4 regions of the Erwinia sp. 9145 genome follow, and region 4 is predicted to be linked to each of the others. Evidence: predicted binding sites of a transcription regulator. Region 4 holds the regulator's gene; each other region holds the start of a gene.
What was found. Region 4 encodes CRP, which controls carbon source genes, mostly activating them, when cyclic AMP is high. Its sites were predicted from a motif close to ATGTGANNNNNNTCACAT; they were not measured.
Positions count from the first base shown of each region.

Region 1: the regulator CRP is predicted to act here: its motif matches at 2,889-2,906, upstream of serA (phosphoglycerate dehydrogenase).
Region 2: the regulator CRP is predicted to act here: its motif matches at 4,289-4,306, upstream of FA91_RS12630 (NupC/NupG family nucleoside CNT transporter).
Region 3: the regulator CRP is predicted to act here: its motif matches at 3,849-3,866, upstream of aaeR (HTH-type transcriptional activator AaeR).

Region 1 covers NZ_JQNE01000001.1:3,085,939-3,093,836, reverse strand. Annotated here, with positions in the region: gene FA91_RS14660 (MFS transporter) at 1-38, opposite strand, end outside; gene FA91_RS14655 (oxidative stress defense protein) at 286-1,011, shown strand; gene FA91_RS14650 (LysR family transcriptional regulator ArgP) at 1,053-1,949, opposite strand; gene rpiA (ribose-5-phosphate isomerase RpiA) at 2,155-2,814, shown strand; gene serA (phosphoglycerate dehydrogenase) at 3,123-4,358, shown strand; gene FA91_RS14635 (5-formyltetrahydrofolate cyclo-ligase) at 4,418-5,020, opposite strand; gene FA91_RS14630 (SDR family oxidoreductase) at 5,168-6,061, opposite strand; RNA gene ssrS (6S RNA) at 6,298-6,481, opposite strand; gene zapA (cell division protein ZapA) at 6,524-6,853, opposite strand; gene FA91_RS14620 (YecA family protein) at 7,024-7,605, shown strand; gene pepP (Xaa-Pro aminopeptidase) at 7,637-7,898, shown strand, end outside.
Region 2 covers NZ_JQNE01000001.1:2,636,316-2,644,213, forward strand. Annotated here, with positions in the region: gene glk (glucokinase) at 1-928, opposite strand, end outside; gene mgrA (L-glyceraldehyde 3-phosphate reductase) at 1,229-2,218, shown strand; gene FA91_RS12620 (DUF2502 domain-containing protein) at 2,350-2,721, shown strand; gene FA91_RS12625 (Nramp family divalent metal transporter) at 2,769-4,004, opposite strand; gene FA91_RS12630 (NupC/NupG family nucleoside CNT transporter) at 4,371-5,558, shown strand; gene FA91_RS12635 (NtaA/DmoA family FMN-dependent monooxygenase) at 5,594-6,901, opposite strand; gene FA91_RS12640 (ABC transporter substrate-binding protein) at 6,903-7,817, opposite strand.
Region 3 covers NZ_JQNE01000001.1:3,458,882-3,466,779, forward strand. Annotated here, with positions in the region: gene FA91_RS16305 (NAD-dependent succinate-semialdehyde dehydrogenase) at 1-451, opposite strand, end outside; gene aaeB (p-hydroxybenzoic acid efflux pump subunit AaeB) at 530-2,488, opposite strand; gene aaeA (p-hydroxybenzoic acid efflux pump subunit AaeA) at 2,502-3,434, opposite strand; gene aaeX (p-hydroxybenzoic acid efflux pump operon protein AaeX) at 3,442-3,645, opposite strand; gene aaeR (HTH-type transcriptional activator AaeR) at 3,884-4,804, shown strand; gene FA91_RS16330 (glutathione binding-like protein) at 4,801-5,412, opposite strand; gene tldD (metalloprotease TldD) at 5,493-6,938, opposite strand; gene yhdP (AsmA2 domain-containing protein YhdP) at 7,020-7,898, opposite strand, start outside.
Region 4 covers NZ_JQNE01000001.1:3,561,800-3,569,697, reverse strand. Annotated here, with positions in the region: gene ppiA (peptidylprolyl isomerase A) at 1-359, shown strand, start outside; gene FA91_RS16915 (putative adenosine monophosphate-protein transferase Fic) at 424-987, shown strand; gene FA91_RS16910 (aminodeoxychorismate synthase component II) at 1,006-1,578, shown strand; gene FA91_RS16905 (aspartate aminotransferase family protein) at 1,664-2,899, shown strand; gene FA91_RS16900 (YccS/YhfK family putative transporter) at 2,882-4,960, opposite strand; gene crp (cAMP-activated global transcriptional regulator CRP) at 5,019-5,651, opposite strand; gene FA91_RS16890 (OsmC family protein) at 5,951-6,355, shown strand; gene FA91_RS16885 (phosphoribulokinase) at 6,382-7,251, opposite strand; gene FA91_RS16880 (YheU family protein) at 7,351-7,569, opposite strand; gene FA91_RS16875 (hydrolase) at 7,571-7,898, opposite strand, start outside.

The sequences.
Region 1 (7,898 bases), 480 kb from region 4:
GTGCGGGGTGCAGCGGCAGTCAGCGGTTGTTCAGTCATAGTAACCATCTCTGTTTCAGAAAAGGATAATGCGACGTTTGTTTCTTTAATAGAAATATATGCCGTTTTTTTGTACCATTTTCATCGCTAAAAAATGTGATCGCTGTGGCGATAAAAATGGATGCAAGACGAACTTTTAACGGAATAAAAACTCATATCATCAGCGATGCTGTGGGATAATCTGTCGTGTAATCCCCGTTTGCTCCCGCAGACGTTAATGATCATTTTTCCTTCGAGGAGGACAGTCGTGAAAGTAAAAGTGCTGGCTTTAGCCGCTATGATTGGCGCCGCCGTGCTGCCATTTTCAACGCTCGCGGACGAGCTACCCAATGGCCCACACGTGGTCACCTCCGGCCAGTCAAGCGTTGAGGCGACGCCAGATATCGCCACCCTCGCTATTGAAGTCAGCGTATCATCAAAAGATGCCTCGGAAGCCAAAAAACAGGCAGACGATCGCGTTGCGCAATATTTTGATTTTTTGCAAAAAAATGGTATCGAGAAGAAAGATATTAACGCGGCAAATCTGCGGACGCAGCCGGAATATGACTATTTGAAGGACGGTAAATCGGTGCTGAAGGGCTATCGCGCCGTGCGCCAGGTGCAGGTGACGCTGCGTCAACTGGATAAACTCAATGAGCTGCTGGACGGCGCGCTGAAGTCGGGCCTGAATGAGATCCGCTCTGTCGAACTGGGCGTGGCTAACCCCGACCAGTATCGTGATAAGGCGCGTCAGGCGGCAATTGAGAACGCCACGCACCAGGCGGGCGAGCTGGCTAAGGGCTTCAACGCCAAGCTGGGCGCGGTTTACAGCGTGCGTTATCACGTTGCAAACTATCAGCCAATGCCAATGGCGCGGATGTTTAAAGCGGCAGATGCAGTTTCCGCAACCTCCGCCTCACAAACCTATGAGCAGCAGAGCATTCACTTCGACGATCAGGTTGATGTGGTATTCGAGCTTCAGCGTAATCAGTAACTGATTCGCCTCAGGCCGCCTGCGCGGCGGCCTTTTTCCCGCTATCCATCCTGCCGCAAAACGCGATGACCGTGCGCAATCAGCGCATCAGTCACTTTACGCATCAGACGACTCTCCGGCGCAAAGCGGTGCCAGTACAGCATCCGACGCTGAAACAGCCCCGGCGTCAGGTCGATCAGTTCACCTTCCGCCAGTTCGCGCTCAATCTGCAAATGCGGGATCATGCAGCAGGTGGTGCCCTGCCGAGCAAGCTGAACAAAGGCTTCCGACGAATTAACGATATGGCAGGGAACGCTGCCCGGCGACAGATCGAAGTTCTGCTGTAAAAACGCCTGGTGCATGTCATCCAGGTGGTCGAAGGCGACGGCAGGCGCTTTCAGCAGGGCAGAACGGGTTACGCCGTTGGGAAAATAGCGTTCGGCAAAGGGTTTAGAACCGACAAAGAGATAGTCCAGCGCGCCCAGCCGATCCACCAGGCAGCTCGGCAGCGGCTGAGGTTGAATACTGACCGCGCCGACCACTTCGCCCCGACGCAGCCGCTCCTGAGTGCGACTCTCATCTTCTACCTGAAGGTTGAGGCGCACCGGCGAGTCCGTCAGGACGTTTTTCAGGGCGGGCAGCAGCCAGGTGGCCAGACTGTCGGCGTTTACCGCCAGCGACAGCAGCAGCGGCGTGGTGCCGCTTATTTCATCGCCCAGCCACTCCTCTTCAAGCAGTTCAACCTGATGCAGCAACGCCAGCAGTTTTTGCCCCTGTTCCGTCGGTCTCGGCGGCACGGTGCGTACCAGCAACGGCTGACCAAACATATTTTCCAACTGCTTAATGCGCTGTGAAACGGCGGATTGGGTGATACACAGCTTCTGCGCGGCGCGTTCAAAGCCTCTCTCGCGGATCACGGCGTCCAGCGCCTGAAGCGTTCGATAATCCGGGCGTTTCATGGTCAGTTCAACTCTCTGTCTGGTGGTGAATTCGCACTATGCCATATTTTTGTCACTTTGCCCTGTGTAACAACGACTTTATGCGACAGTCGCTTTGTGGGCTGGCTTCCAGAGTATTAATAAAGGGCGGAGTAAAGCAGCGTTTTCGTTTGGGTTTGTTTTATACTAGCGCGCATCAAAGGACAGCACGGATTTTGAACATATTATGACGCAGGATGAACTGAAAAAGGCGGTTGGCTGGGCCGCGCTTAAATACGTACAGCCAGGCACCATCGTTGGTGTAGGCACGGGTTCGACCGCTGCGCACTTTATCGACGCGCTTGGCTCGATCAGGCATCAGATCAACGGCGCCGTTTCCAGCTCTGAGGCCTCCACGCAAAAGCTGAAATCACTGGGCATACCGGTTTTAGACTTAAACGAGGTGGATTCGCTGGCGATCTACGTTGACGGCGCCGACGAGATCAACGGCGCCATGCAGATGATAAAAGGCGGCGGCGCGGCGCTGACGCGGGAAAAAATCATTGCCGCCGTCGCCGACAGGTTCATCTGCATTGCCGATGCGTCTAAACAGGTGGACGTTCTGGGCAAATTTCCGCTGCCGGTTGAGGTGATCCCTATGGCACGCAGTTTCGTCGCGCGTGAGCTGGTAAAGCTGGGCGGCCTGCCGGAGTACCGGCAACAGGTGGTGACCGATAACGGCAACATCATTCTGGATGTGCACAATCTCTCGATCCTGGACGCCGTCGCGCTGGAGAAAGCCATTAACGCGCTGCCAGGCGTCGTGACCGTCGGGCTTTTCGCCACGCGCGGCGCAGACATTGCGCTGATCGGCAGCCCGGATGGCGTAAAAACGATAGAACGATAGAAAAACGATCTTACAAGGCGGCGCGGCGGCGCCGCTTTATCTGAAAATATGACATTTATTTTTCAGGCCATATTTAGTGACTTATGTCACATAAACCTGCGCTGAACGTCGATCCCGCTGATGACCGCTGCTGCATCATGATTATCTGTTGAATTGCGCCGGAGCGTTCGTCGGTCGCACTGTGATAACCGCAATCGTTTGTATTGCCGCAGCCGTAAATTTTGTTATTTTGACAGAAGACTGGCTTATGCTCTGAATACATAACGAGCGACTGGTTCCTTCTGAAGTCTGCTAAATAGGGTCGGATAATGGCAAAAGTATCACTGGAGAAAGACAAGATTAAGTTTCTGCTGGTTGAGGGCGTGCATCAGAGCGCAATCGATAACCTGCGCGCATCTGGCTATACCAATATCGAATTCCACAAGGGTGCGCTCGATAGCGAAGCGCTGAAAGCGTCCGTCCGCGACGCGCATTTTATCGGCATTCGATCGCGCACCCATTTAACCGAAGAGATCTTCGCGGCGGCTGAAAAACTGGTGGCGGTGGGCTGCTTCTGCATCGGCACCAACCAGGTCGATCTTAACGCGGCAGCCAAGCGTGGGATCCCGGTGTTTAATGCCCCTTTTTCCAATACCCGATCCGTTGCCGAACTGGTTATCGGCGAGCTTCTGCTGATGCTGCGTGGCGTACCGGCAGCGAATGCAAAGGCGCACCGCGGCGTCTGGAACAAACTGGCCGTTGGCTCCTACGAGGCGCGCGGTAAAAAGCTTGGCATTATTGGCTATGGCCATATCGGTATGCAGCTTGGCGTGCTGGCCGAAAGCCTGGGCATGCACGTTTTCTTTTACGATATTGAAAACAAGCTGCCGCTTGGCAACGCCACGCAGGTTCGTCATCTCTCCGATCTGTTGAATATGAGCGATATCGTGAGCCTGCACGTGCCGGAAACGCCGTCCACGCAGAATATGATCGGCCCGGAAGAGCTGGCATTGATGAAGCCAGGCGCGATGTTGATCAACGCCTCACGCGGTACGGTTGTGGACATCCCGGCGCTGTGCAAGGTGCTGGCAGACAAGCACCTCTCCGGCGCCGCCATTGACGTTTTCCCGGAAGAGCCTGCCACCAACAGCGATCCGTTTAATTCGCCGCTTTGCGAATTTGATAACGTTATTCTGACGCCGCACATTGGCGGATCGACGCAGGAGGCACAGGAGAATATCGGTGTTGAAGTCGCTGGCAAGCTGGCGAAATACTCCGACAACGGCTCGACGCTCTCCGCCGTTAATTTCCCGGAAGTTTCCCTGCCGATGCATGGCGACCAGAGCCGCCTGCTGCACATCCATGAGAACCGTCCCGGCGTGCTGACCGCTATCAACAAGATCTTTGCTGAGCAGGGCATCAACATCGCCGCGCAGTACCTGCAAACCACGCCGCAGATGGGTTATGTTGTCATTGATATCGATGCGCCGCATGAGGTTGCCAATACGGCTCTTCAGCTGATGAAGTTGATTCCCGGCACTATTCGCGCCCGCCTGCTTTACTGATTGCGCCGCGCTGAATAAAAAAGAGCCGCAGTGCGGCTCTTTTTTTATCGCAAAAATAGTCAGAGCTGTTCGCCCGGCCACTGCCAGATTTTTGATGGCGTCACCAGCGCTGGAAGAGGCACGTCCCACTCCGCTGTAGGCAGCGCCGCTACCTGCTGGCAGTCGTGCGCCAGCCCAACCGGTAGCACGTTGTGCTGGCGCCAGTTTTGCAGCGTGCGATCGTAAAAACCACCGCCCATGCCAAGGCGCTGCCCCTGTTCATCAAACGCGACCAGCGGCACCATTATCACGTCCAGCTCCTCAAGCGTCGCCATCCGGCGAATATCCAGTTTCGGTTCAGGAATGCGCAGGCGATTCGGCAACAGCGGCGTGTCGGCTTCGTAGCGGATAAACAGCAGCTGTCCGGCAGAGAAGGGATGGAGCACCGGTAAATAAACCCGTTTGTTTTGCTGCCAGAGCCGTTCGATAAGCGGTCGCGTATTCAGCTCGCCATCAAAAGACAAAAACAGCGCAATGCTGCTGGCCTGCCCGACAGGCGAAAAGCTGAGCGCGCGCCCGGCTGCGCGCTCAGCAGCAATTCGTTGCTGTTCAGGCGTCAGCGCCCGCCGCAAATGGCGAATATGCGTGCGGATATCCTGTCGGTCGTACAGGGTCAGATTCACGGCTCACCACTGATTTGTGAGAATGGATGCGTATGATTCTGCCATATTGCGCGGTGCGGGTGAAATCCCGGGTATTGAAAGACGCGCTCATCAGCAGGATGCGGGCGCCGGTACAGAACGACCGCATCCTGATGAGCATTTATATTGTTATGAGGAGTGGTAATCCATTGCCCGAAGATCGTCCAGCAGCCGTGGGCCGGTGGGCTGCCAGCCAAGCTGTTGACGTGTCCAGGTACTTGAAGCACGAAGATCCATGACCATAAAACGCGCTAACCAGCCGAAATGCTGCTGGGCCTCTTCAGGAGAGAGGGACACCGCGGGAACGCCCAGCCCTGCGCCAACAACCTCAGCAATATCGCGCGCAGGCACGCCTTCTTCATCAACCGCATGATAACGCGCGCCTTTCTGGCCCTTTTCAAGCACCAGCGCGTAGAGTTTCGCCACATCGAGGACGTGAGCGGCTGACCAGCAGTTAGTGCCCTCGCCAACCCAGGCCGAGCGTCCTTTCTCACGCGTCATTTCTACGAAAGGCGAGATCAGCCCCTGTTTAACCGTATTGTGCACCTGCGGCAGACGAACCGCCTGTACGTTCACGCCTGCTTCAAGCAGCCTGTTGCCTGTCGCTTCTGAAATAATACGTGGATTAGGATGGTTTGCATTGAAGATATCCTCTGTGGCTGGCTGACCCTGTCCGGCATCGCCTATGCCGACGGCAGAGGTAATAATCAGCGGGCGATCTGAGTTTTTCAGTGCCTCTCCCAGCGCCTCAATTACCCGCCCGTCTTTTTCGCAGTTCTCCACGAAGCGGGCGAAGTTGTGATCAAATGCCGTATGGATAACGGCATCAGCGCGGCTGGCGGCGTCGCGTAAGCTTTCTGGATCTTCAAGCGTGCCAAAGAAGGCTTCCGCGCCCGCCGCTTTCAGGGATTGCGCCCCTGCGTCAGAGCGAGTCATACCAATAACCTGGTGTCCGGCGGCCAGTAGTTCAGGAAGGATGTGCGATCCGATAAAACCGGTCGCTCCGGTAAGAAATACGCGCATAAAGTGTCTCCAGTGAAAGGTCACTGGTAGTCTGCCGCAACGGGGTAATTATAAAAGTAGTGTTGTTATCGTAGTATAAAAACTAACAGCTTAGCGAAGCGAGGCGTCTCTAAGCGATCTCAGGTGGCTTCTTTAACGGGAGGCATATCGCCAGCACAGAGAGGGTTTTACCCACCCGGTCGGCGAGAAAACTCTTTACAGAGAGCGTGTGAAGTATTGAGGGAGGGAAAAAGAAGGGAATCTCCGAGATGCCGCCGCAGGCTGTAACCCTTGAACCCTTGGTTCAAGGTGAATGTGCCGTCGCAACCATCAGGTTTCCCGGACGGACCGGGCATACACACAGGTCACAGAGCGCCACACTCTGTTGGTATGAAATATCGGCTCAGGGGACTGGCCCGCTTGCAAACATCTCAGAGAAATTTGTTTCCTTACCGTCACTGTAGCACAGCAGACGCAAAGGTGTTATTCGAACTTCGGACCGCTACGTTCTGTGATACGACCCTGTTCAAGCAGCGCCTGTTCAATGGTCTGTTGCAGCATTCTGATGCGCTGCTCCATGTTGCTGGCGTAATCGCGGGTTTTTGTTTTTTCCTGCGCCAGTTCATGACAGATGTTCAGTGCAGCGATAAAAACTAACTGCTCGGTATTCGTGACTCTAGTGCGAACTTTTAAATCTTGCAACCGCTGATCAAGATCCTCGGCAGCCATCTTCAGCGCATCTTGCTGTTCAGGCGGACAATTTACTCTTAAAGACCGGCCAAAAATTTGAATATCTACGGGTTGTGCAGACATGCCACCATCCTGACTGATTACTGCGCCGCTAATCTCTATACCGCTCAACGGGTTGAGAGGGGCGCCACTATAAACCACGCCTTACAGAAGAAACAACCCCTTTCTGGAATCGTTGAGGCACCTGGTGGTAGCATAACACGAACTCATCCAGCCAACGACGACCAAAACGTATGTCACTATCAAACATCATGCCGGGCTACGACACGCTGGCTTCAGCACTTACGCAGCAGGGCGTCGGCATGACGCCCGCTGAAATGCACGGCCTTATCAGTGGGATGGTTTGCGGCGGCAATAACGACAGCAGCTGGCAAACGCGGGTACACGATCTTACCAACGACGGTATGGCGTTCTCGCAGTCGCTGTCGCGCCCGTTGCAACAGCTCTATCAGGGCATCAATGACACGCTGGAAGATGAGGGCTTTCTGTTCCAGCTCTATCTGCCGGACGACGACGACATCAGCGTGTTCGATCGCGCCGACGCACTGGCCGGCTGGGTAAATCATTTTCTGCTCGGTCTGGGCCTTTCTCAACCTAAGCTTGACAAGGTTACCGGTGAAACCGGCGAAGCGATTGATGACCTGAGAACCATCGCGCAACTGGGCTACGATGAAGAGGAAGATCAGGACGAGCTGGAACAGTCGCTGGAGGAAGTTATCGAGTACGTCCGCGTGGCGGCGCTGCTGTGCCACGACACCTTTACTCGCCAGACGCCAGGGCCAACGGCACCGGAAACGAAACCGACGCTGCATTAAGACGCCGGATGAATGCATTCAGGAGAAGCAGATGACTCAGCAAGAGTTTGTGCAACGCCGTCAGGCGCTGCTGGCGAAAATGGCGCCAGCAAGCGCAGCGGTCATCTTTGCCGCGCCGGAAGCGACCCGCAGCAATGACAGCGAATACCCCTATCGTCAGAACAGCGACTTTTGGTACTTCACCGGTTTTAACGAGCCGGAAGCGGCGCTGCTGCTGATTAAAAGCGATGACACGCATAACCACAGCGTACTGTTTAACCGTGTACGCGATCCGGCGGCCGAAACCTGGTTTG
Region 2 (7,898 bases), 930 kb from region 4:
CCGCGCCAAGCAGGCCTGGCTGGTCGTGGGTGATCAGATAAACTGGAATGCCCTGAACGTAGTCACGAAAGCGTCCTTTATCTTCAAACGCCGCGCGAAAGCCGGACGCTTTGAAAAACTCCAGAAAACGCGGAACGATGCCACCGGCAATGTAAACTCCGCCGAAAGTGCCCAGCGTCAGCGCAAGGTTTCCGCCGAAGCGTCCCATAATGACGCAGAACATCGCCAGCGCGCGGCGGCAGTCGGTACAGCTGTCGTCCAGCGCGCGCGCGGAAACGTCTTTTGGCTTCAGGTTTTCCGGCACGCGATTGTCGGATTTCACAATGGCGCGATAGAGATTGACCAACCCGGCGCCGGAGAGCACGCGCTCGGCGGAAACGTGGCCAAGTTCGGCGCGCAGCACTTCAAGGATCAGATCCTCTTCTTCGCTGTTGGCGGCCAGATCGACGTGTCCGCCCTCGCCCGGCAGGCTCACCCAGCGCTGGTCAACATGCACCAGATGCGCCACGCCAAGGCCGGTTCCGGCACCATACACGGCAACCGGCTTGTCCTTCACCGCCGCCGATCCGCCGAACTGCATTACATCCTGCTCCGACAGCATCGGAATAGCCATCGAAACGGCGGTGAAATCATTGATGATCTCAAGATGTTCGAAGCCGAGATTCGCCTTCATTTTGCTGGAGGAAAACGCCCAGTCGTGGTTGGTCATCTCTACCCAGTCGTCGGTGATCGGACAGGCAATCGCAATGCAACCGTCGGTAATATCCTGCTTCTGTTCATCAAGGTAAAAACGGATCACCGCTTCGAGACTGTCATAATCTGCTGTGGAAAACGTTTTGGCTTGTGAAATCGCACCGCTTTCAACGTCACACAGTGCCAGGCGCGCATTGGTGCCGCCCACATCACCTACCAAAGCATATTTAGTCATTATTGTTTTGCTCCGCTTACGTCATTTAAACACACTATAAATTTCCCCGACTCAAACAACAATGTCCGCCGACGCCTGTGAATTCATAAAGCCGCTTACCTTACCTGCCTGCGCGGCGCTTGCCCACGGGCATCATTCTGAATTCTGTCTGTATTGATACACAGTTTCTCTCATTGTAGCGGCGGCCCGGCGTTACGCTATCTCTCCCTGTTTTATCAGGGTTGCGATCTTCACCTCGCCACGCGTTGGTGTAACCGTATACACTGCGGGCATCATGGATCTCACACACAGGAGTTTACGATGATTTATCAGGCAGATGCACAGCGCTACAGCGCTATGGACTATCAGCGCTGCGGACGCAGTGGGCTCAGGCTTCCCGCCGTCTCGCTGGGGTTGTGGCACAACTTTGGCGATGTGACACAGGTGGCAACCAGCCGTTCACTGCTCCGGCACGCGTTTGATTGCGGCATCACCCATTTCGATCTGGCCAACAACTACGGGCCGCCGCCGGGATCGGCAGAAGAGAATTTTGGCCGCATCCTGCGTCAGGATTTTCTGCCCTATCGCGACGAGCTGATTATCTCTTCTAAAGCCGGCTACACCATGTGGGACGGCCCTTATGGCGACTGGGGTTCACGCAAGTATCTGATTGCCAGCCTGAATCAGAGCCTGAAGCGCATGAATCTCGATTACGTGGATATTTTCTATCATCATCGCCCTGATCCGGAAACGCCGCTGGAGGAGACGATGAGCGCACTGGATCATATCGTTCGCCAGGGTAAAGCGCTCTATATTGCTTTGTCGAACTATCCGGCGGAAAGAGCGGCCGAAGCCATCGCCATTCTCAAACAGTTGGGCACGCCGTGTCTTATCCATCAGCCGAAATATTCGATGCTGGAGCGTGGGCCAGAAAACGGACTGCTGGAGGTGTTAGGCAACGCAGGCGTCGGCTGCATTGGCTTCTCGCCGCTGGCGGGCGGCCTGCTGACCGATCGCTATCTGAACGGTATTCCTGACGATTCACGTATCGCCAGCGGCAGTCAGTTTTTAAGCCGCGATCGCTTAACGCCAGAGACGATGGCGAAGATCCAGCAACTGAATCAGCTGGCGCAGCAGCGCGGGCAGAAGCTGTCGCAAATGGCGCTGGCATGGGTGCTGCGCGATCCGCGCATGACTTCTGTTCTGATCGGCGCCAGTAAAATCAGCCAGATTGACGATGCGGTTGGCATGCTGGCTCGTCGCGATTTCACGCCGGCTGAACTGGATCAGATCGCTACGATTCTTGGATAGGTCACCGGCTGCGGAGAAGTCTCAAACCGCCCCGCCTGGCGCTTTTTTCGGATTGCGCCAGGCGAAACCTCACTGCCCATTTTATAATCTGCCTTAACGGTGCGCTGATGGTGCGCTGATAAGGAGTCATCATGAAACATCTCTTGCTTATTGCCGCGTTGCTGGCAAATTTCTCTCCCCTGGCGATGCACACAGCGCAGGCCGATAACACAGCGATTCCTCTTGCACCGGGCATATCGCTTCAGATTGGCGACAATTATTCGAATGGGCGGTACAACAATTATCGCTACGATGAAGGGCGCTGGCGACAGCATGAGCAGTGGCGACGTCAGCAGGAGAGGCGCCAGCGCTATGAATGGCAGCGTCAGTACCGGTGGCAGGGGTATGAACGCCAGCGGCAGTGGCAGCAGCGGGAGCGGCATCGCGAATGGCGTGAACGCGATCGCCACCGCGACTGGCAGCGACAAGAGCGTTTGCGCTACGACAATCGCCATCGCGGTTAAGACATAAAAAAAGCCGACGTCATGTCGGCTTTTTTATGCAGAAAGAATTAGCCCGTCACCATGGAAATCAGCAGGTAAAGATTGAGCGCAACCACGATGACCACGATGACGCGCCCCACGTTTTGCATCAGCCGTGAATTGGTTAAATCGCCCATCAGCTCACGATTGCCGGTGAACGACAGCAGCGGCAACAGCGCCAGCGCAATACCGAAGCTCAGCAGCACCTGGCTCATGATCAGAATGCGGGTGGGCTCCCAGCCCGCAAAAATCACAATAAATGAGGGCAGCATCGTCACTACCCGCCGCACCAGCAGCGGAATGTGAAAACGGATAAAGCCCTGCATCACCACCTGCCCCGCCATGGTGCCGACAACGGTTGAAGAGAGGCCAGCCGTCAGCAGACTGAGGCCGAACACCATCGCGGCGGCTTTGCCCAGCAGCGGATCCAGCGTCAGCCAGGCCTGATCCAGGTCGGCAATGCCGGTGTGTCCGCTGAAGTGAAAAGCCGCTGCGGCGGTCGCCATCATCGCCAGATTCACAAACCCGGCGATGGTCATGGCAATCGCCACATCCAGCCGCGTTGAGTTATAGCGCTCGCCGCGCGTTCCGCCGTCCGGGTTTTGCGTCAGCGAGGAGTGAAGATAGATAACGTGCGGCATGATGGTTGCGCCCAGCACGCCAGCCGCCAGCAGCACCGCGTCCGCCCCAGGCAACGATGGCACCGCCAGCCCCTGTACCAGATCTGCCACGTTTGGCTGCGAAAAGAACAGTTCAATGACGTAGGCGGCCGCGACAAACAGCAGCATGCCGCCAATCACCACTTCCAGCGGCTTTCTGCCCCGGTTTTGCAGCATCAAAATCAGGAAGGTCACCACGCCGGTCAGCACCGCGCCCTGTAACAGGCTGACGCCAAAAACCAGTTTGAATCCGATAGCCGCACCGATAAACTCCGCCAGATCCGTCGCCATGGCGATGATCTCCGCCTGCACCCAATAAAACCACACCACCGGGCGCGGATAGCGATCGCGAATATGTTCCGCCAGATTTTTACCGGTGGCGATGCCAAGTTTGGCGGACATCAGCTGGATAACCATCGCCATAATGTTCGCCCAGACCACCACCCAGAGTAATTTGTAGCCATAGGAGGCGCCAGCCTGGATATTAGTCGCAAAGTTGCCCGGATCGATATAGCCGATAGCCGCGATAAATGCAGGCCCCATCAGCGCAAACTTGATTTTTCGGGAACCGCGGGCAAGCTGCGTCGCGGTGCGACTTTCCAACATAGTATGACCTCTGTAAACACCTGATAAACGCATTGTCTTTTAAATGATAATGATTATCAAGTGCATTAATGGCAGGAAAAACTTATCAGTACAATAGCCAGAGCTAATAAGTATAGCCTTTGCTATAACACAGGCCACGTTACAGGTGTGTTAATTAATTAGCAACATTTTTCACTTTAGGCTATCAGCTATGACCTTACAAGTTATTGGGTGGTTTTTTAAACAGTATCAGGATGTGATCGGCGGAAGAATTCTTGCGCAGAAGGTAAAAGGTAATACTTATAATGCGGCCTGGATCTCGTTTTTCCGTTGCTTGTTACATAGAATACGCACCGCAATATAACAGCCTTCAAATTTGGAGCATACATGTCCCGCATTCTGCATTTTGCTTTGGCGCTGGTTGTGGTCGCCCTGCTTGCCCTGCTGGTAAGTAGCGATCGCAAAAATATCCGCGTCCGTTTTGTTATTCAACTTCTGGTGATCGAAGTCCTGCTGGCGTGGTTCTTCCTTAACTCAGAAGTCGGTCTGGGATTTGTTCAGGGGTTCGCAGGCCTGTTTGATAAACTTTTATCCTATGCCGCTCAGGGTACAAGCTTTGTCTTCGGCAATATGAACGATAAGGGACTGGCCTTCTTCTGGCTGAACGTGCTTTGCCCTATCGTTTTCATCTCCGCGCTTATCGGCATTCTTCAGCACTTCCGCATTCTGCCGATTGTCATTCGCGCGATTGGCACCGTGCTGTCGAAGGTGAATGGCATGGGTAAACTGGAGTCGTTTAACGCGGTAAGCTCGCTGATACTGGGACAGTCAGAAAACTTCATCGCCTATAAAGACATTCTTGGAAAAATGTCGCAGCGCCGCATGTACACTATGGCGGCTACCGCGATGTCCACCGTTTCGATGTCAATCGTTGGCGCCTACATGACCATGCTCCAGCCGAAATATGTCGTGGCGGCGCTGATCCTCAACATGTTCAGCACCTTTATCGTGCTCTCGCTGATCAACCCTTATCGCGTTGAAAGCGAAGAGGATCTGAAGCTGAACGATCTGCACAAAGGTCAGAGCTTCTTTGAGATGCTGGGTGAATACATTCTCGCCGGTTTCAAAGTGGCGGTGATTGTTGCAGCGATGCTGATTGGTTTTATCGCGCTGATTTCGGCGGTCAATGCGCTGTTTGACACCATTTTCGGCATCAGTTTCCAGGGCGTATTAGGCTATGTCTTCTATCCGTTTGCCTGGGTAATGGGCGTGCCGTCGGGCGAAGCCTTGCAGGTGGGCAGCATCATGGCCACCAAACTGGTATCGAATGAGTTTGTGGCGATGATGGATCTGCAAAAAATTGCCGGTTCGCTGTCGCCGCGCGGTGAAGGCATCCTTTCCGTCTTCCTCGTCTCCTTTGCTAACTTCTCCTCGATCGGCATCGTGGCGGGCGCGATCAAAGGCCTGCACGAAGAGCAGGGAAATGTGGTTTCCCGCTTCGGACTGAAGTTGCTGTACGGCTCAACGCTGGTCAGCGTGCTGTCGGCCTCAATCGCCGGTTTAGTGCTGCACTAAGTGTTAAGGGCGAACCCCTTGCGGGTTCGCCCTGACTATTCCAGCGGCACGTTAAGATGCTCGCGCAGCGTTGTCCCTGAATACGCTTTCCGAAACGCTCCCCGCGCCTGCAAAACGGGCACCACCTGGTCGGCAAAATCGTTCAGTGAAGCAGGCATATCCGCAGGCATCAGCACAAAACCATCGCACGCCCTGCTCTCAACCCATGCCATCATCTCGTCGGCTATCTCCTCCGCCGTTCCCGCCATGACCGGAAAAGAGGCGCTGGCCGCATAGCGTTTCGCCACCTCCGCCAGCGTTTTTCCCTGCCGCCGCGCTTCAGCGATCACATATTCAAAACGCCCTTTGCTGCCGCTGATGCGGTCGAATATGTCCGGGAACAGCGCGTCGGGATCGTGCTGAGAGAGATCGTAATTCATGCTCGCCGACATAAAACTCAGTCCGGCGAGCGGATCGACCAGCTCATCAAGCCGCGCGCGCTTCTCCTGCGCTTCCCGATGCGTTTTCCCCACAATCGGCATGACGCCCGGCAGGATCTTACAGGCGTCGGGCGCGCGCCCGATGGCGACCATATCCTCTTTGAACTGTTGGTAAAAGGCGCAGGCGCGCTCCCGTTCGGGATGGACGGTAAAAATTACTTCGCCCACGCGCATGGCGACCGCTTTGAAATCCGCCGAGACGCCCGCCAGAATCTGTACCGGCCTGCCTTGCGGTGGCGCCGCCACGGTAAGCGGCCCCTGAATATGGAAGTGTTCACCGTTGAAGCGCGTATAGCGGACTTTGCTGGCGTCGACGTAAATGCCGCTGGCTTTATCCACCACCCGCGCGCCCGGCTGCCAGCTGGCAAGAAGCTGATGTACGGCAGCGATAAATTCGTCCGCGCGCCGGTAGCGTTCGGCATGCCCCATGTGCTGCATCCGGCTGAAATTGCGCGCCTCGCCGTCGTTGGTGGAGGTCACCGCGTTCCAGGCCATGCGCCCGTGGCTGAAATGATCGAGCGTGGCCAGCGTTCGCGCGGCGTGAAAAGGCTCGCCGTAGGTGGTGGAGAGCGTCCCGCCCAGGCCAATGCGTTCCGTGCCCAGCGCCAGTGCGGTCAGCAGCGCCATCGGTTCAGGCCGCGCGTAGCCCGGCCGGTACTGTACGGTGGTGGCGATATCGCCGCCGTAGATGTCGTCAATGGAGAGTTTGTCGGCAACAAAAGCGAAATCAAACTTCGCCGCTTCGGCCTTTTTCACCAGCGTGAGCCAGGTGTCGAGCCGCATGGGATCGGGGTTTTCCGCCGCCGGATGTCGCCAGCCGCCAGCGTGCAGCCCGGTGTCGCTGAGATAGAGCGCCAGATGCATGCTATTTCCCCTGCGACAGGCTGAGATCGATAAAGGTTTTCGCCTCAATCGGTTTGGGGATCAGACCGTTTTTCAGATACAAATCTGCCGTATTTTGCTGAACCGCCAGCACCGCCTGCGTATCAGGTTCGACCTGATTGAGCTCGCGTTTCACCTTCAGCAGCGCCACCTCCTGCGGAATACGCAGCAGTCTGGCAATGGCGGTGGCGTACGCCTGCGGATGCTTCGCCGTCCAGCTGCGTGCGCGGATCAGCCGCTGGCTGAAGTCAGCCAGCGCCGTTTTTTTGTCGGCGATGGCTTTGTTACTGGCAACCAGATAGCTGAGTGCCGGATAGTCTTTGCCGTCAGCGATGATCTGCGCGCCGGACTGCTGCGTGGCGAACGACACGTAGGGTTCCCAGGTGGCGACGGCGTCAACGCCGCCCTGGTCGAGCACCAGCGTGGCTTCGGCTGGCGTAGTGAAGACGAAGGTGACGTCGGAAGGCTGAAGGCCCGCCTTGCCCAGCGCCTGCATGGCCAGGTTATGGCCGGAAGAGCCCTTCACCGTGGCGATTTTTTTGCCCTTCAGCTCACTTACGTTACGGATGGCGCTGCCCTTCTTAACGATTAGCGCGTTTCCGGCGTAGCGCGTCGCCAGAATGCCTTTCGCGTCCAGCCCCGCCGCCACGGCAAAGGTCAGCGGCGCGTCGCCTACCGACCCGGCATCCAGCGAACCGGCGCGCATCGCTTCCAGCAGCGGCGCGGCGTTGGCAAACTCATGCCATTCAATGGTGTAAGGAACATTGCTCAGCTCGCCCGAAGCTTCGAGGATGGCACGCGCATTGGCGCGCTGATCGCCAACCGACAGCGTGCCGGCGGCAAAGACGGACGAACTGAACAGTGCAAGTGCACAGATACTGAAGCGAAAGGTTTTCATCTGGTGTCTCAACAGGAGGAAAATTTCAGGCTAGCATCCGTTTTTTTATTCTCTAAATGCCTTTGCCGGGTAATGATTATG
Region 3 (7,898 bases), 100 kb from region 4:
CCGCCACCACGCCAATCGGTTCACGCGTCGCCAGAATACGCGATCCCGCTTTGGCTGGCGGAATAATCTCCCCGTTGGCGCGCTTCGCCTGCTCGGCAAACCACTGAATAAAACTGGCGGCGTACTCTACTTCGCCCTCCGCTTCTTTCACCGGTTTGCCCTGCTCTGCGGTCATCAGTTTTCCCAGCCAGCTTTTGTTCTCAATCACCAACTGATACCAGCGATTGAGGATGTCGCTGCGCTCTTTAGCGGTTTTAGCCCGCCAGGCCGGAAACGCTTTCTCTGCGGCGGCAATCGCCTGTTCGGTTTCGTTTTTTCCGGCGCGCGCGACCTGCGCGATGGTTTCGCCGGTCGCCGGGTTGAGCACGTCAAAGGTTTCCTTGCAGCGTTGCCACTGGCCGCCAGCAAGGAAACCCGTCTGAAACAGTTCATTGTCCTGAAGGGATGACATGATACTTTTCTCCTGTAAGGGCTGAGGAGTAAGTATAGATGGTGAGATTCTCTGTGTATCAACCGCGAAAGCGTCGTATCAGATTTGCACCAGCGTATTCTGATATTTTTTCAGCATCTGTGCCAGACGCGCCACCGGTTCTGTCACGCTGAGCGGCGCCTCATAGTAACGCAGCTTCTCCTGATAGATCTCCAGCTCCGCCAGCAGCTGTCCGAAATAGCGGCGACGTTTGGCATCGCTGCCGCTGGCAATGACCTGGTCGGCGGTGTGACGCAGCTGTTTGTGGAAATCGGAAAGATCGCGGTTTACCGGAATGTCGGCGTCGCGCAGCCGCTGATGGCCGATAATCAGCGTCAGCGCGATGCGGTATTTATCGATATCGCCAGGAAACAGATTCAACAGCATAAAAAGCTGCTGATAGAGCGCGGGCAGATGGTTTTCCCGTCGCCTGGCCTGACTGGTGGTCATTGCCGCGACGGCCGCATACATAAAGCGGTTGAGCAAGGTGCGGCCAATGCGCGCTTTCGACGTGTCGCGGATCAATAAGATCACCAGCAGCGCAACACAGCAGCCAATGGCCTGCCCCAGCGCGTTGTCGAGGAAAAAATCCACCTGAAAGGTCATCGGATTATCCAGCGTCAGCACGTTCAGCGTTCCCACCAGCGCGCCGAGCGTGCCGATCTGACGGCGCTGGATCAGGATGCCGCCGATGAAGGTCATCACGCCCAGCGCGATACAGAGCAGCAGCATACTTTGCTGCGTGGCGGGCATGATCACCATATAGTAAATGGCGCCGATCGGGATCGCAGCGATCATGCCATAGAGAAAATCTTTCGCCATCATCAGCGGGTTTGGCATGCGCATCGCCAGCGCGGTGATCACCGCCAGCATCACCATCACGCCACTCCCTGATGTCCAGCCGGTCCACAGCCAGAACAGCGAGCCTACCGCCGTGGCAACAAACGTGCGGATACCGTTCACCAGCGCGTGGCGCGATTCCGCCGAGCGCATTTTCACCACCGGCTCGCTGTTCAGCACCTCTTCTTCACTGCGACTGATGCTGCTGTTGGTATGAATGCCTTTGATCAGCAGCAGATAGCGCGTGGCGGCGCCCACCCAGTTAGAAAGCGTCAGCGGCGTGTTTTTACTGCCGCTGGCAGCGATAATCCGCCGCATAATTTTCATGCGTTTGTGCACGTCCGCAATGGTTTCTACCGGTTTTTCAAACAACAGTTGAAACTGCGGCGGCATATACGCGCTCTGCGTGTTCTGGATAAGAAACGTTTCCGCTGCCTGAGTAATAAGCGTCAGCGAAAGCGTGTTCAGCGCGCGCATGCGTCGGTCTGTTTTTTGCCAGTGACCCGGTTCCATCAGCAGATGCGTACGCATTCCGTTCAGCGCCATCGTGCGGCGAACCAGTCCGGTCCAGGTTTTATCCACCTCTTCTTTGTCGGCATGCGTCACGCAGAGCTGCATCAGACGATAGTGTTCGATCAGCAACGCGTCGATCTCGCGCCCGATATCGTTTTTTATCGAACGCGGCGAAAACAGCATGTCGGCAAGCACGGCGCAAACAATACCGATAATGATTTCGCAGCAGCGCTCAACGGCAAACTGCGGCGCCAGCAGCACCGAACCGTTGGCATCCACGCTGACCACAATAATCAGCGCCGTATAGCCCGCCAGCCCAAGCGCGTAGGAGTTTTCTACCTTGATCAGCGATGAGAGCCAGACGCAAAGCCCGGCCCACAGGCAGCACAACAGTAGCATCAGCGCCGGTGCGCGAATGGTGGCGATCATAATGATCAGCGCCGCAATACAGCCGATAAACGTGCCGATAATACGCAACATGCCGCGATGACGCAGCGCGCCGGAGAAGGGATCGCCGCCTGCGGCAAAGGCCGTACCGCCCGCGACGATACAGGCGGTCATCACCGCCCAGCGCGGCGTTTCAAGGTTGAAGTGGAAACCAATCAGCAGCGCCAGCAGAATGGCGAAAGTGAGCTTGACAGGGAACCGCAGACGATACCACAGCATAGGGCGCTCCCGCTTAGCCGAACTCTCGCAGGCGATGCATCAGCTGCATCAACGGCGAGCGATCTTTCACGCGGCGATCGTTTTCACCCGTCACCACGACCGTGGCGGTGGTGCCGGAAGGATAAAGGTTGCCCTGCTGCCGATCGAGATGAATACGCACCGGCACTCGCTGCGCCAGGCGCACCCACTCCAGATTCGAATCAATGGTCGCCATGCCTTTGCTGTCGATGCTGCTGCTGCTGTTGGTCACGCCTGCGGCAATGCTGTCCACCGTTCCGTGCAGCACGCGGTTGCTGCCGAGCGGCGTGATTTCGACGCGATAGCCGGGGCGAATACCGTCCAGCTTGGTTTCTTCCATGTAAGCCAGCACGTAAAAGCTGTGTTGCTGAACCAGCGCCACGGCCGTTGAACCGCGCGTAATAAATTCGCCCCGGTAGACGTTAAGGTTGGTTATCCAGCCGTCGGCGGGCGCTTTCACCTCGGTTCGCTCCAGATCGAGCTTCGCGGTATTGCGCGTGGCCACGGCCTTCGCCAGCTGATGTTCGCTGGTCTGGTAATCATTATTTGACTGCTCAATGGCCTCGCGCGACATCGCAGAAACGCCCAACTGGTTGCGGCGCGACGCTTCACGCCGCTTTTCATTGACCAGCGCCTGGTAGTAACCCACGTCCGCTTCGGCCTGATCCAACGCCTGTTGATAGCGTGGCCTGTCGATAACGAACAGCACCTGATCCTTTTTCACCAGTTGGTTGTCACGCACGCGAACGTCGGTGATCAGGCCGCTGACGTCAGGCGCAATCGCCACAATATCCGCAGTGAATTTCGCATCGCGCGTCCACGGCGACTCGGTATAAAACACCCAGACACGGAAAATGACGACGATGGCGATAATCACTAAAATGAGGGTAAGAGCAAAACGAGTGATTTTTTTTGTTAGCGCTTTCATTGCAACCTCAAACGAACAACCGGGTAACCAGCCAGAACAGACAGCAGAACAGCGCAGTATTGAACAGCGCGGGATGCCAGACAAAATCATAGATGCCGGTCGGCGTAAGCAGACGACGCACCAGCCAGAACAGCATCAGTGACACAATAATTTCAAAAAAGATGGGCGGAAAAGAGAGCCCAAAAATAACCATAACCGGCAGCACGCTCATATCGATTCCTTAATGTTCCTCAACCGGTTCCACGTCTTTTGCCACACGTCACGCGCCCGATAATGGGAAGCATGTTGATAGTCACGGGATGACGCCTGGGGCAGGCGTGCGTTGAAAAATGACACGCAACAAAGGCGGGCGAGCGACGGCGAAGTGGTCCGGCAGTGCTATAGTAACGCGGCTTACTATATGTTTTCTACTAAATGTGATCTAAATCACTTTTAAGCCAGAGTTAACAATGGAAAAACTAAAAGGTATGTCCGTGTTCGCACGCGTGGTGGAACTGGGTTCATTTACCGCCGCGGCACACCAGCTCAAAATGAGCGTTTCCGCCGTCAGCCAGGCGGTGGCGAAGCTGGAGAATGAACTTCAGGTAAAGCTGCTTAATCGTAGCACCCGCAGTCTCGGCCTGACCGAAGCCGGGAAGATTTTTTTCCAGGGCTGCCGCCGGATGATGTCGGAAGCGCAGCAGGCGCACGAACAGCTCTATGCTTTCAACAACACGCCGGTCGGCACACTGCGCATTGGCAGTTCCTCAACGATGGCGCAAAACGTGCTGGCAACCATGACCGCCGACATGCTGAAAGAGTATCCGGGACTGACCGTTAACGTGATGACCGGCAGTCCGGCGCCCGATCCCATCGCCAACGGGCTCGATTTGGTGATCCGCGTCGGCGCATTGCAGGACTCCAGCCTGTTCTCGAAAAGGCTGGGCTCCATGCCAATGGTGGTATGCGCCGCCAGAAGCTATCTGGCGCAGCACGGCACGCCGGAGAAACCGGGCGACATCGGTAATTTTTCGTGGCTGGAGTACAGCGTACGGCCGGATAACGACTTTGAAATGACCGCCCAGGAGGGCAGTTCCATACGGCTTTCGCCGCAGGGGCGCTTTATTACCAACGACTCGCAAACGCTGTTGCGCTGGCTGGTGGCCGGGTGTGGCATCGCTTATGTGCCGCTGATGTGGGTGATTGACGAAATCAACGCCGGTAAAGTGGATATCCTGTTTGGTCAGTACTATTCGGCGCCGCGGCCGGTCTACGCGCTCTTTACGCAAAAGGACAAGCTGCCGTTAAAAGTGCATGTCTGTATTAACTATCTGACAGAGTATTTTGATAGGGTCGCCGACATCATGAAAGACATGGCGCGGAATGTTTAATAATCGGCAGCCGGCCTTGCCCGAAAACGCTTATACCAGGCATCAAGACGCGGGTGATCGTTGCCGAATGAGAGGTCAAATCTTTCTCGCGCGGTCTGGAAAATGGGAAAAGTGGTGAAGTCAGCTATTGTCGGTTGCTCGCCGGCCAGGAACGCATTCTCACCCACTTCCTCTTCCAGCACATTCAACAGCTCTGTGATATAAGCAAATAATCGATCCGCCGTTGCTTTTGACGGCGCAGCTTCTTTCTTCGGAAAAGCAGGGGTGATATTCCATAACCACAGCTGGCCTCGCGCCACAAGATCGCTCCCCAGCCGCTCCAGCGCACGGACACGCGCCCGTGAAACAGGATCGGTTCCTGTCATGGTATTGTGAGGAAAAATCTCTTCCAGATATTCTATAATGGCTGCGGAATCGTTTATGGCAACGCCCGAGTCCGTGAGCAAGGTGGGCGCCCGCCCCGAAGGGTTAATGCTGAGATACTCAGCGGAGCGGTGCTCGCCATTCAGATAATCAAGTTCGTACCGTGGGATAACCAGGCCTTTTTCAGCTATATAAATAATGACCCGGCGTGGATTAGTGCCTTTACTGAACTGATACAAAAGCATAAAACCCCCTCAACACGCATGCCTTACTCAGGGTGCCATTCGCTGGCGCCAGACGCCGCCCATCGGGCGACGCCGTGAGATCAGGCCGTTCCGCCAACGGTCAGCCTGTCCAGCTTCAGCGTTGGCTGACCCACGCCGACCGGCACGCTCTGACCCTCTTTGCCGCAAACGCCCACGCCTTTATCCAGCGCCAGATCGTTGCCGACCATGGAGATTTGCTGCATGGCTTCAATGCCGGAGCCGATCAGCGTCGCACCCTTCACCGGTTTGGTCACCTTACCGTTTTCAATCAGATAGGCTTCCGAGGTTGAGAAAACGAATTTACCGGAGGTGATATCCACCTGTCCGCCGCCAAAATTGGGTGCCCAGATGCCGTAATCAACGCTTGCGATAATGTCTTCCGGCGTCGACTGGCCCGCCAGCATATAAGTGTTAGTCATGCGCGGCATCGGCAAATGCGCGTAGGACTCACGGCGACCGTTGCCGGTAGGACTGACGCCCATCAGGCGCGCGTTGAGCTTATCCTGCATGTAGCCTTTCAGCATACCGTTTTCAATCAGCACGTTGTACTGACCCGGCACGCCTTCATCATCGACCGCCAGAGAACCGCGCAGCCCTTCTATAGTGCCATCGTCCACCACGGTACACAGCTCAGACGCCACTTTCTGGCCCATCTGTCCGCTGAATACCGAAGTGCCGCGACGGTTAAAATCGCCTTCCAGCCCGTGTCCGACCGCTTCGTGCAGCAGCACGCCAGGCCAGCCCGCGCCCAGTACTACCGGCAGCGCACCGGCCGGTGCGGCAACGGCGCTCAGGTTGACCAGCGCCATGCGCACGGCTTCACGCGCCCAGGCTTCCGCCCGCGTTTCGCCCGCTTCGTTAGCGAGGAAAAATTCATAACCAAATCGGCCGCCGCCGCCGCTGGAGCCGCGCTCGCGTTTGCCGTTTTCTTCCACCTGCACGCTGACGGAAAGCCGCACCAGCGGACGCACGTCGGTCGCCAGCGTACCGTCCGTTGCCGCCACCAGCACCAGCTCGTAGACGCCGCTCAGGCTGGCGCTGACCTCCTGCACGCGCTTATCGGCAGCGCGGGCGGCCTTGTCCACGCTGTGTAGCAGGGCGATTTTCTCTTCACGGGTCAGGCTTTGCAGCGGATCGGCAGTGGTGTACAGCGAGCGGTTTACCACCGCGCCGAGCGTATGCGATTTACCGTTGCCCTGTTCGCGCACGATGCTGCGTGCGGCGCGGGCACTTTGCGTCAGCGCATTCAGTGTAATTTGATCGGCATAGGCAAAGCCGGTTTTTTCACCGCTGACGGCACGCACGCCGACGCCCTGGTCGATGTTCCAGGAACCGTCTTTAATAATGCGGTCTTCCAGCACCCAGGATTCGTGGTAGCTGGATTGAAAATAGAGATCGGCATAGTCCAGCTTACGTTCGGAAAGCTGACCGAGCAGGGAAAAGAGATCCTGTTGATTTATATTATTAGCAGTTAGTAACTGCTCACTTACCAGATTCAGACTCATGGGTTCTCGCTCTGTTTGGATGAGCCAGTCGCCTGGCGTCGCATCTCTATAGCCTGAGGCAATTAAGCAGTCACGTCAAATTCACCTGTTGCTCTTCTCACGCGGCTTGCGAAGGACTTCATCGATCTGTGGTTTGTCGATGGGACCGGAGATGTGATAGCGCAGAACAGAGATCTTATTCCACAGCGGCGCGAGCACCTTGCTGGCGGCAAATACCGCCGCGCCCACCACCGGGTTGACCGCAAACGCCGCCGCCACGCCGACGGTGGCCGAAATTTCCGGCGCTACCACCGCTTCCATATCGATCTGACGCTTCACCAGATCCATTTTGCCCTGCATGGCGATATCCGCTTCCAGGCCATCCACCAGCAGGTTGTCGGTACGCATCACCCCTTTTTCGATCCAGGCCGTGCCGCTGATAGAGTCAAAATAGAAGCCCTGATTAAAGGTGTCGCTGAAGTCGAGCCGCAGTTTGCGCAGCAGCGCATCAAAGCTCACCAGCCGCAGCAGCTGCCCGGCTCGCCCGGTATTAACATCAGCAATTTCCCCCGCGCCGAAGTGCGTTTTCAACACGCCACTCAGCGTATTCTCCGACGGTTGCCAGGGCGCCGACTGCCAGTGCAGATCGTAATCAATGTTAAACGGCGCATCGCGCAGCGGCGAGTTCACGCCAAACCAGTTGGTGGCGTCGTTAATTTTTTTACCGCTCAGCACGCCTTTCAGGGCGGCGCGCTGCGAACCAGGACGATTAACCCATTCGCCATTGACCGTCAGGCGCGAACTGCCGGAGTCAATCAGGCCGTTTTTCAGCGAAAGCGTGTCGTGAGTGTGGGCAAAATCTGCCTGCATCCGGCCAAATTTTTGCCCGCGCAGCCAGCACTCGTCACAGGTGATGTTGAGCGCGGGCCAGCTGCTGAAATCGATCGCGCTGGCGTCGTCCGGCATCGGCGAGGCGCCCTT
Region 4 (7,898 bases):
GCGTAATTCCTGGCTTTATGGTGCAGGGCGGCGGCTTCACTACCGACATGCAGCAGAAACCAACCAATGCGCCGATCAAAAACGAAGCGGATAACGGCCTGCTGAATAAGCGCGGAACGGTTTCAATGGCGCGTACCGCCAGTAAAGACAGCGCCACCAGCCAGTTTTTTATCAACGTCACGGATAACGCCTTCCTCGATCACGGCCAGCGCGATTTTGGCTACGCCGTCTTCGGCAAAGTGGTGAAGGGCCAGGAGATAGCGGACAAAATCTCACAGGTTCAGACGCAAAACGTGGGGCCTTACCAGAACGTGCCGGTGAAGCCTGTCCTCATTCTTTCTGCGAAAGTGCTGCCATAACGCCCCGGTGGGCAATTGCTGCTTATACTTAACCGGCAGCAATCACCCATCTCATGGAGGCAGTATGAAAAAGAAGCCCACCGACAAGCAGAAAGACGCACTCTGGCAGCAGCGGCGCGCCGGAAACTTCCTTGCCAGCTTTGAACTGGGTGGCGCAACGCTCGGCCCCGGCGTCCGTCCGCCTGGCCTGCCTTTTCTCCGCCAACTCCATCGCGACCTTTTCCATGACGTGCTCGACGATGCCGGTGAGCTTCGCCGCGTGGATGTGATGGTCGGTGACACGCCCTGCTGCCATTTTGAATATATCGAAAAAGAGGGCAATGCGCTGATGCAGGCGCTTGAGGATGAGAACGCGCTTGCCGATCTGCCGCTTGACGACTTTGTCGCGCGCCTTGCCTGGTACTACTGCGAACTCACTGTCCTGCATCCTTTCCAGCGCGGAAACGGACGCGCACAGCGGCTGTTTGTCGAACATCTGGTCTTTAACGCCGGTTACGATATCCGCTGGGAACGCATCGACAGCGAAAGCTGGAAAGCGGCCAATCAGGCCAGCTGGGATGGCGACCTCGATCCGCTGGTCGCTGCATTCGCCAGCGTGGTGAGCGAGCGGGACGAATCGGCAGGCTGATCGTGGCCCGGAACCTTGATGCTATTACTTATTGATAATTACGACTCATTTACCTGGAATCTCTACCAATACTTTTGTGAACTGGGCGCGGACGTGCGCGTGCAGCGCAACGATGAGATATCGCTTGAGCAGATCGCCGCATTGCGCCCGGAGCGGCTGGTGATTTCTCCCGGCCCCTGTACGCCGGACGACGCCGGGATTTCGCTGGCGGCCATCCGCCACTTCGCCGGTAAGCTGCCCATTCTTGGCGTTTGCCTTGGTCATCAGGCGATCGCACAGGCGTTTGGCGGGCAGGTGGTGCGCGCGCGTGAAGTCATGCACGGTAAAACGTCGCAGATTGAGCACAACGACGGCGGCGTATTTTCCGGCTTAGCGCATCCGCTGACCGTGACGCGCTATCACTCGCTGATAGTGGCGGCGGATTCGCTACCGGCGGAGTTTGAGGTAACGGCCTGGACCCTGCGTAATGGTCAACCGGATGAAATTATGGGGCTGCGCCATCGACATTTACCGCTGGAGGGCGTGCAGTTTCATCCGGAGAGTATTCTTAGCGAGCAGGGGCATCAACTGCTTAAAAATTTCCTGAAATAAGCGTTAGTGGTTGCCTTTAAGTGATTTTTTATTCATATTTTGTGCTTAATATTTCACTTGCAGCATAAAAAAAACGAGGTGTTCCATGGCAGAGGAAAAGTTTGCGGTCACGCGCGCGACCTTCGATGAGGTGATTTTACCCGTATTTGCGCCTGCGCAGTTTGTGCCGGTGAAGGGCAAAGGCAGCCGCGTATGGGATCAGCAGGGCCAGGAGTATATTGATTTCTCCGGCGGCATCGCGGTCACCGCGCTGGGCCACTGCCATCCGGCGCTGGTTGAGGCGCTGAAAAAGCAGGGCGAAACGCTGTGGCACACCAGCAACGTTTTTACCAATGAACCCGCGCTGCGCCTTGCCAGCAAACTGATTGCCGCTACCTTTGCCGAGCGTGTGTTCTTTGCCAACTCCGGCGCGGAAGCCAACGAAGCCGCGTTTAAACTGGCGCGCTACTATGCCGCCAAACGGCACTCGCCTTATAAAAGTAAGATTATCGCCTTTCATAACGCTTTCCATGGCCGCACGCTGTTTACCGTTACCGTCGGCGGTCAGCCTAAATACTCTGACGGCTTCGGGCCAAAACCTGCCGATATCGTCCACGTTCCTTTTAACGATCTGGCGGCGGTGAAAGCGGTGATCGACGATCACACCTGCGCTATCGTGGTTGAGCCGATTCAGGGCGAAGGCGGCGTCGTACCGGCTACGCCAGAATTTATGCAGGGGCTGCGCCAGCTCTGTGATGAACATCAGGCGCTGCTGGTGCTGGATGAAGTGCAAAGCGGCATGGGGCGCAGCGGCAAACTGTTCGCTTATGAGCACTACGACGTGAAGCCCGATATTCTGACCTCGGCGAAAGCGCTGGGCGGCGGTTTTCCGGTCAGCGTCATGATGACCACGCAGGAGATTGCCTCCGTGATGTCGCCGGGCGTTCACGGCACCACCTACGGCGGCAACCCGCTGGCCTGCGCCGTGGCGGAAGCCGCGCTGGACATCATTAATACCGAAGAGGTGCTGCTCGGCGTAGAAACGCGTCGCGCGCAGTTTGTCGCTGCACTGGAGGCGCTGGATGCAAAACGCGATCTGTTCAGTGAGATCCGTGGCAAAGGGCTGCTGATTGGCGCGGCGCTTAAACCACAGCATGCCGGAAAAGCGCGCGATATTCTCAATGCCGCCGCCGCCGAAGGCGTGATGATCCTGAATGCCGGCACCGACGTGCTGCGCTTTGCTCCTTCGCTGGTGATCGAACCGGCGGACATTGAAGAAGGCATGGCGCGCTTTGCCAGAGCGCTCGACAACGTACCTGGCTTATCAGGCGCCTTTTCGTAACCGCCGTGACAACCAGCCTCCGTGGTGAGGCCGGTTGGACCACGCCAGCGACGAAATGGTGTGCATCACGCTCAGGTGATCCAGCACGCGCCTGACGTGCCGCTCCAGAATGGTCACCGGGCCGCGGTTAAAATCCTCCGGCGCCTCCAGAATGCTGCTGGCGGAGCTGGGGCCGTCGTATTCCAGCCGCTGCTGGCAGCGCTGAAGGGCGATTTCACAACTCTGAAGATAGCGTTCCGCCAGCGATGCGGTGAGCATGGTATGCTCCCGCGCCAGAATCGTCATGGCGTTGATGTGCTCAACAATAAACTGGCTGTGCGTCACCCACAGCTTCATATCGGACAGATAGCGCGTATTAAACCCCGGCTCCTGCATTGACTGGTTCAGCGAATTGAACAACGCGTTATGCGCCTGATTGACCCGCATACGTTGCCAGGCCAGCTTTGTCGCATCCTCTTCGTTGCCCAGCAGCATTTGCAGCGCGTCCTGAAACGCTTCCAGCGCATCGTGCGCGTTTTGCCTCAGCAGACCGCTCTGCCACTGCGGCCAGAGCCAAATCATGCCGCCAAAAGCAATCAGACAGCCCATTATCGTATCAAGCAGGCGCGGCAGCAGGAAGTCCGCGCCGTTCAGGGACAGCAACTGAAGCGACCAGACGGCGGTGACGGTAAAGCCAATCATCGCCACGCCGTAAAATTTACGGATCACCAGATAGCCGGCCAGGGTAATGGTCAGCATTCCCAACAGAATCAGCGACTCCGGCGCATGCAGACGCAGCGTAATGGCGGCGATGACCAGCCCGGCCAGCGTGCCGAGCGCACGGTGCTGGATGCGCACGCGCGTGGCGCTGTAGCCGTTCTGGCTGACAAACATCACCGTCATCAAAATCCAGTAAGGTTTAGGAAGATCGAAGAACAGGGCCAGAGAACTGGCAAAAGCCAGCATGACCGCGAAACGTGCGGCGGTGCGCAGCGCGGCGGATTTCAGCGAAAGGTAGCTTTTGATCGCCGGCAGCAGCGGCAACCGGCGCTGGCGATCCGCCATCAGGTCGCGTTGATAGAGCGGGCGCTGAGTGCGGAGCACGCGCGCGATGCGGCTGAAGTGCCAGGCGCAAAAATTGCTCACCGGATTGTCCGGGTGCTGGCGTGAGATCTTCTCCAGCGCCTGCAACTGCTTATCCATTGAAAAACGCTCCGGCAGCCGGTGATAAAGAATATCGTCGGCCAGCTGGCGAAGACGCGCGGCGATGGTCTGCGCGTTCCAACGGATCACCGCTTCAGCATGGCTTTGCCCGACCAGTTTCTGCACTTCTTCAGGCTGATGCAGGCTGACCGAAATATGCTCCTGCAAATCCATCGCCACCTGAAAGGCGCGGGTGAGGCGCTTATGGTGATTATCGCGACTGGCGGCCAGCATATGCATTTGCTGATAACAGATGCTGATGAGATCGACCGCCTTTTGTTGCCGCGCCAGCAGCGGCGGCAGCGCATCATCAGGATCGGTTAGTCTGGTCAATAGCGTATATTTCGCCTCGCAATAGGCAGCCAGTTCACGATAAAGCAGGCTGAGCGTTTCGCGCATCGGCTGCTCTTTCCACAGCCAGAACCAGAACCAGTTGAAGACGCCGTACCAGATGGTGCCAAGCACGTAGAGCAGCGGCGGCTGCCACATCGGCATGCGACCGCTGAGGCTGAGGGTAAAGATGGCGGCAATCAGCGAACCGGGCAGCAGCCTGCCGTGCAGCGGGCTGATCTCGCCGGTGACGCCCAGCAGCAGCGCCATCACCAGCAGGATCGCCGGGAGCGGCACCGCCTGCGCGCCGAGGTATTGGATCAGAAAGCTGCTGAAGGCAAACAGGCAACCGCCAATGATCAGGCGTTTGAAGAAGCGCTTATGCGGCGTGTCAAGCCCGGCGATGTTGCAGCAGGCCGGTACGAGGGAGAAGAGCAGCCCGTATTGCAGGCTACCGGCCAGCCATCCTGTTGCCACGGGCAAACAGAGCACCAGCGTCTGACGCAGTGCGTAGTTCACTTCAGGATGGTAAATCAGTCTGCGCCACATTTCGCTGTACCCAATAAAAAGGCGCGGCATGGATGCCGCGCCAGAGTAGCAAAGCCGGTTAGCGCGTGCCGTAAACGACGATAGTTTTTCCGTGTGCGGAGATCAGATTCTGATCTTCCAGCATCTTGAGAATGCGGCCAACGGTTTCGCGGGAGCAGCCAACGATCTGACCAATCTCCTGACGGGTGATTTTGATTTGCATGCCGTCCGGGTGAGTCATCGCGTCCGGCTGCTTCGCCAGGTTGAGCAGCGTTTGGGCAATGCGGCCCGTCACGTCAAGAAACGCTAAATTACCCACTTTCTCGGAGGTGACCTGAAGACGACGCGCCATTTGGGAAGAGAGACGCATCAGGATGTCAGGATTCACCTGAATAAGCTGACGGAATTTCTTATAGGAAATTTCAGCCACTTCACACGCGGTCTTCGCACGAACCCATGCGCTACGCTCCTGGCCCTCTTCAAACAGGCCAAGCTCTCCAATAAAATCGCCCTGATTGAGGTAAGAGAGGATCATCTCTTTGCCTTCTTCATCCTTGATCAGCACGGCGACCGCACCTTTGACGATGTAGTAAAGCGTTTCTGCTTTTTCACCCTGGTGAATCAGCGTGCTTTTTGATGGATATTTATGAATATGGCAATGTGACAGGAACCATTCAAGAGTCGGGTCTGTTTGCGGTTTGCCGAGAACCATTCGCTGTTATCCTCTGTTGTCATCATACCTGAATGCAGGCGCTGATTTGTCTGCCAGGCGTTGAAATAGTAAAGCGTTTCCCATCGGGATATTTGTCCAGGCCCGCAGGGTTCATTATATCGTCCCGTTTCGTCACGCTTGTAGAGTACTGACGAGAGTGTTTCAGCTTTGTTTTTAACACAGCTTTAAACGAGTGTCTTCTGTTGTCTCGCTTCAGCATAGCGGGAAACAGGACGCATTGCCGTTTTTGTTATCAGCGCGTAATCTGATGTGAATTGAATGAATTAAAGGAGTCGGTTATGCAAGCGCGCGTCAAATGGGTGGAAGGTCTGACTTTTTTGGGAGAATCCTCATCCGGGCATCAGCTGTTAATGGACGGAAACGCAGGCGATAAAGCGCCAGGCCCGATGGAAATGGTGTTGATGGCCGCGGGCGGTTGCAGCGCGATCGACGTGGTTTCCATTCTGCAAAAAGGCCGGCACGACGTCGTTGATTGCGAAGTCAAACTCACCTCAACGCGGCGCGAAGAGGCACCGCGACTGTTTACCCATATCAACCTGCACTTTATCGTTAGCGGTAACGCGTTGAGTGATAAAGCCGTTGCTCGCGCCGTTGAACTTTCCGCCGAAAAATATTGTTCCGTGGCGCTGATGTTGGGGAAAGGCGTTGAAATTACCCACAGTTTTGAAGTGAATACGCTATAAACCTTAATGCTCCGGTTAACGGGGCTTTATTCAATTTTTTTTCCTTCAATAAGGCGTTTGACCAGCGGCCCCATAATCAGCTCCATCGCCAGCCCCATTTTTCCGCCCGGCACCACCAGCGTATTAATATGCGAGATGAATGATCCCTGAAGCATCGACAATAAATAAGGGAAGTCGATATCGTCCAGCGCCTGAAAATGGATCACCACAAAGCTTTCATCCAGCGAAGGAATACCGCGCGCGGCAAAGGGATTAGACGTATCTACCGTCGGTACGCGCTGGAAGTTAATATGGGTGCGCGAAAACTGCGGCGTAATAAAGTTGATGTAATCTTCCATTGAACGCACCACCGAATCCATCACCGCTTCGCGTGAATGACCGCGCTCGCCGGTATCGCGCACCAGTTTCTGAATCCACTCCAGATTGACAATCGGTACCACGCCCACCAGCAGATCGACATTTTGCGCCACGTTATGCTGCGATGTCACCACGCCGCCGTGAAGTCCTTCATAAAACAGCACGTCGGTAGGTTCCGGCAGCGGCTGCCAGGGCGTGAAGGTGCCGGGAACCTGATTCCACGGCACGGCTTCGTCGTAGGTATGCAGATATTTGCGCGACTGGCCGGTGCCGCTGCGGCCATACTCGCTGAAGGTCTGCTCCAGCAGCAGAAAGTCGTTGGCGTCGGGGCCGAAGTAGCTGATATGTCGGCCCAGGTCGCGTGCTTTACGGATCGCCATATCCATTTCGGGCCGGGTAAAACGATGGAAGCTGTCGCCCTCGACTTCTGCCGCACGCAGATTTAACTGCTGAAAGATTTTGCGAAAGGCCAGGCTGGTGGTGGTGGTGCCCGCTCCGCTGGAGCCGGTAACGGCGATCACAGGATGTTTAGCTGACATGGCGAACGACTCCCTGAAAAAATTTTCAATGCGGCATTGTTATCACGATCCGCCGGTAGGTGTCACGCGGGCCGCTGACAGCGGCGGCTGCATTTGCCGCTATTCGCTGAATTTGCCGCGCGGCATAATGTTAATGGTTTCATGGAGTTCTGACCACACCAGCACCGCTTCGCCGCTGGCGAGCTGACGTCGAACGTCCTCCACCTTCTGCGCCAGCGAACGCTCCTGCTCGCCGTAGTCGGTGCCTTCTCGCAGCACGAATGATTCAATCAGATTTTCAAGGGTTTCCGCGGAAACGTCTTGCCAGGGAATAATCATTTCATTTGTCCAGCCAGGTTGAAAGCCACTGCGGCACGCGCTGCTCCAGCCACATTTGCGGCTTTAAGAGCGTGCCGCCTACAAATCCTACATGTCCGCCGTGCCGGGTGAGCTGATACTCCACCGTAGCGGGCAGCATCGCCGGCGGCGGGATCACCGCGGCGGTCATAAAGGGATCGTCCGCCGCGTGAATAATCAACAGCGGTTTCGCCACGCCGGGCAGCAGCGGCAGGGCGCTACAGCGTTGATAGTAGTCGGACGCATCACGAAAACCGTGGGCGCGTGCCGTAATCGCATCGTCGAATTCCCGCAGTTTTTTCATCGCTTTA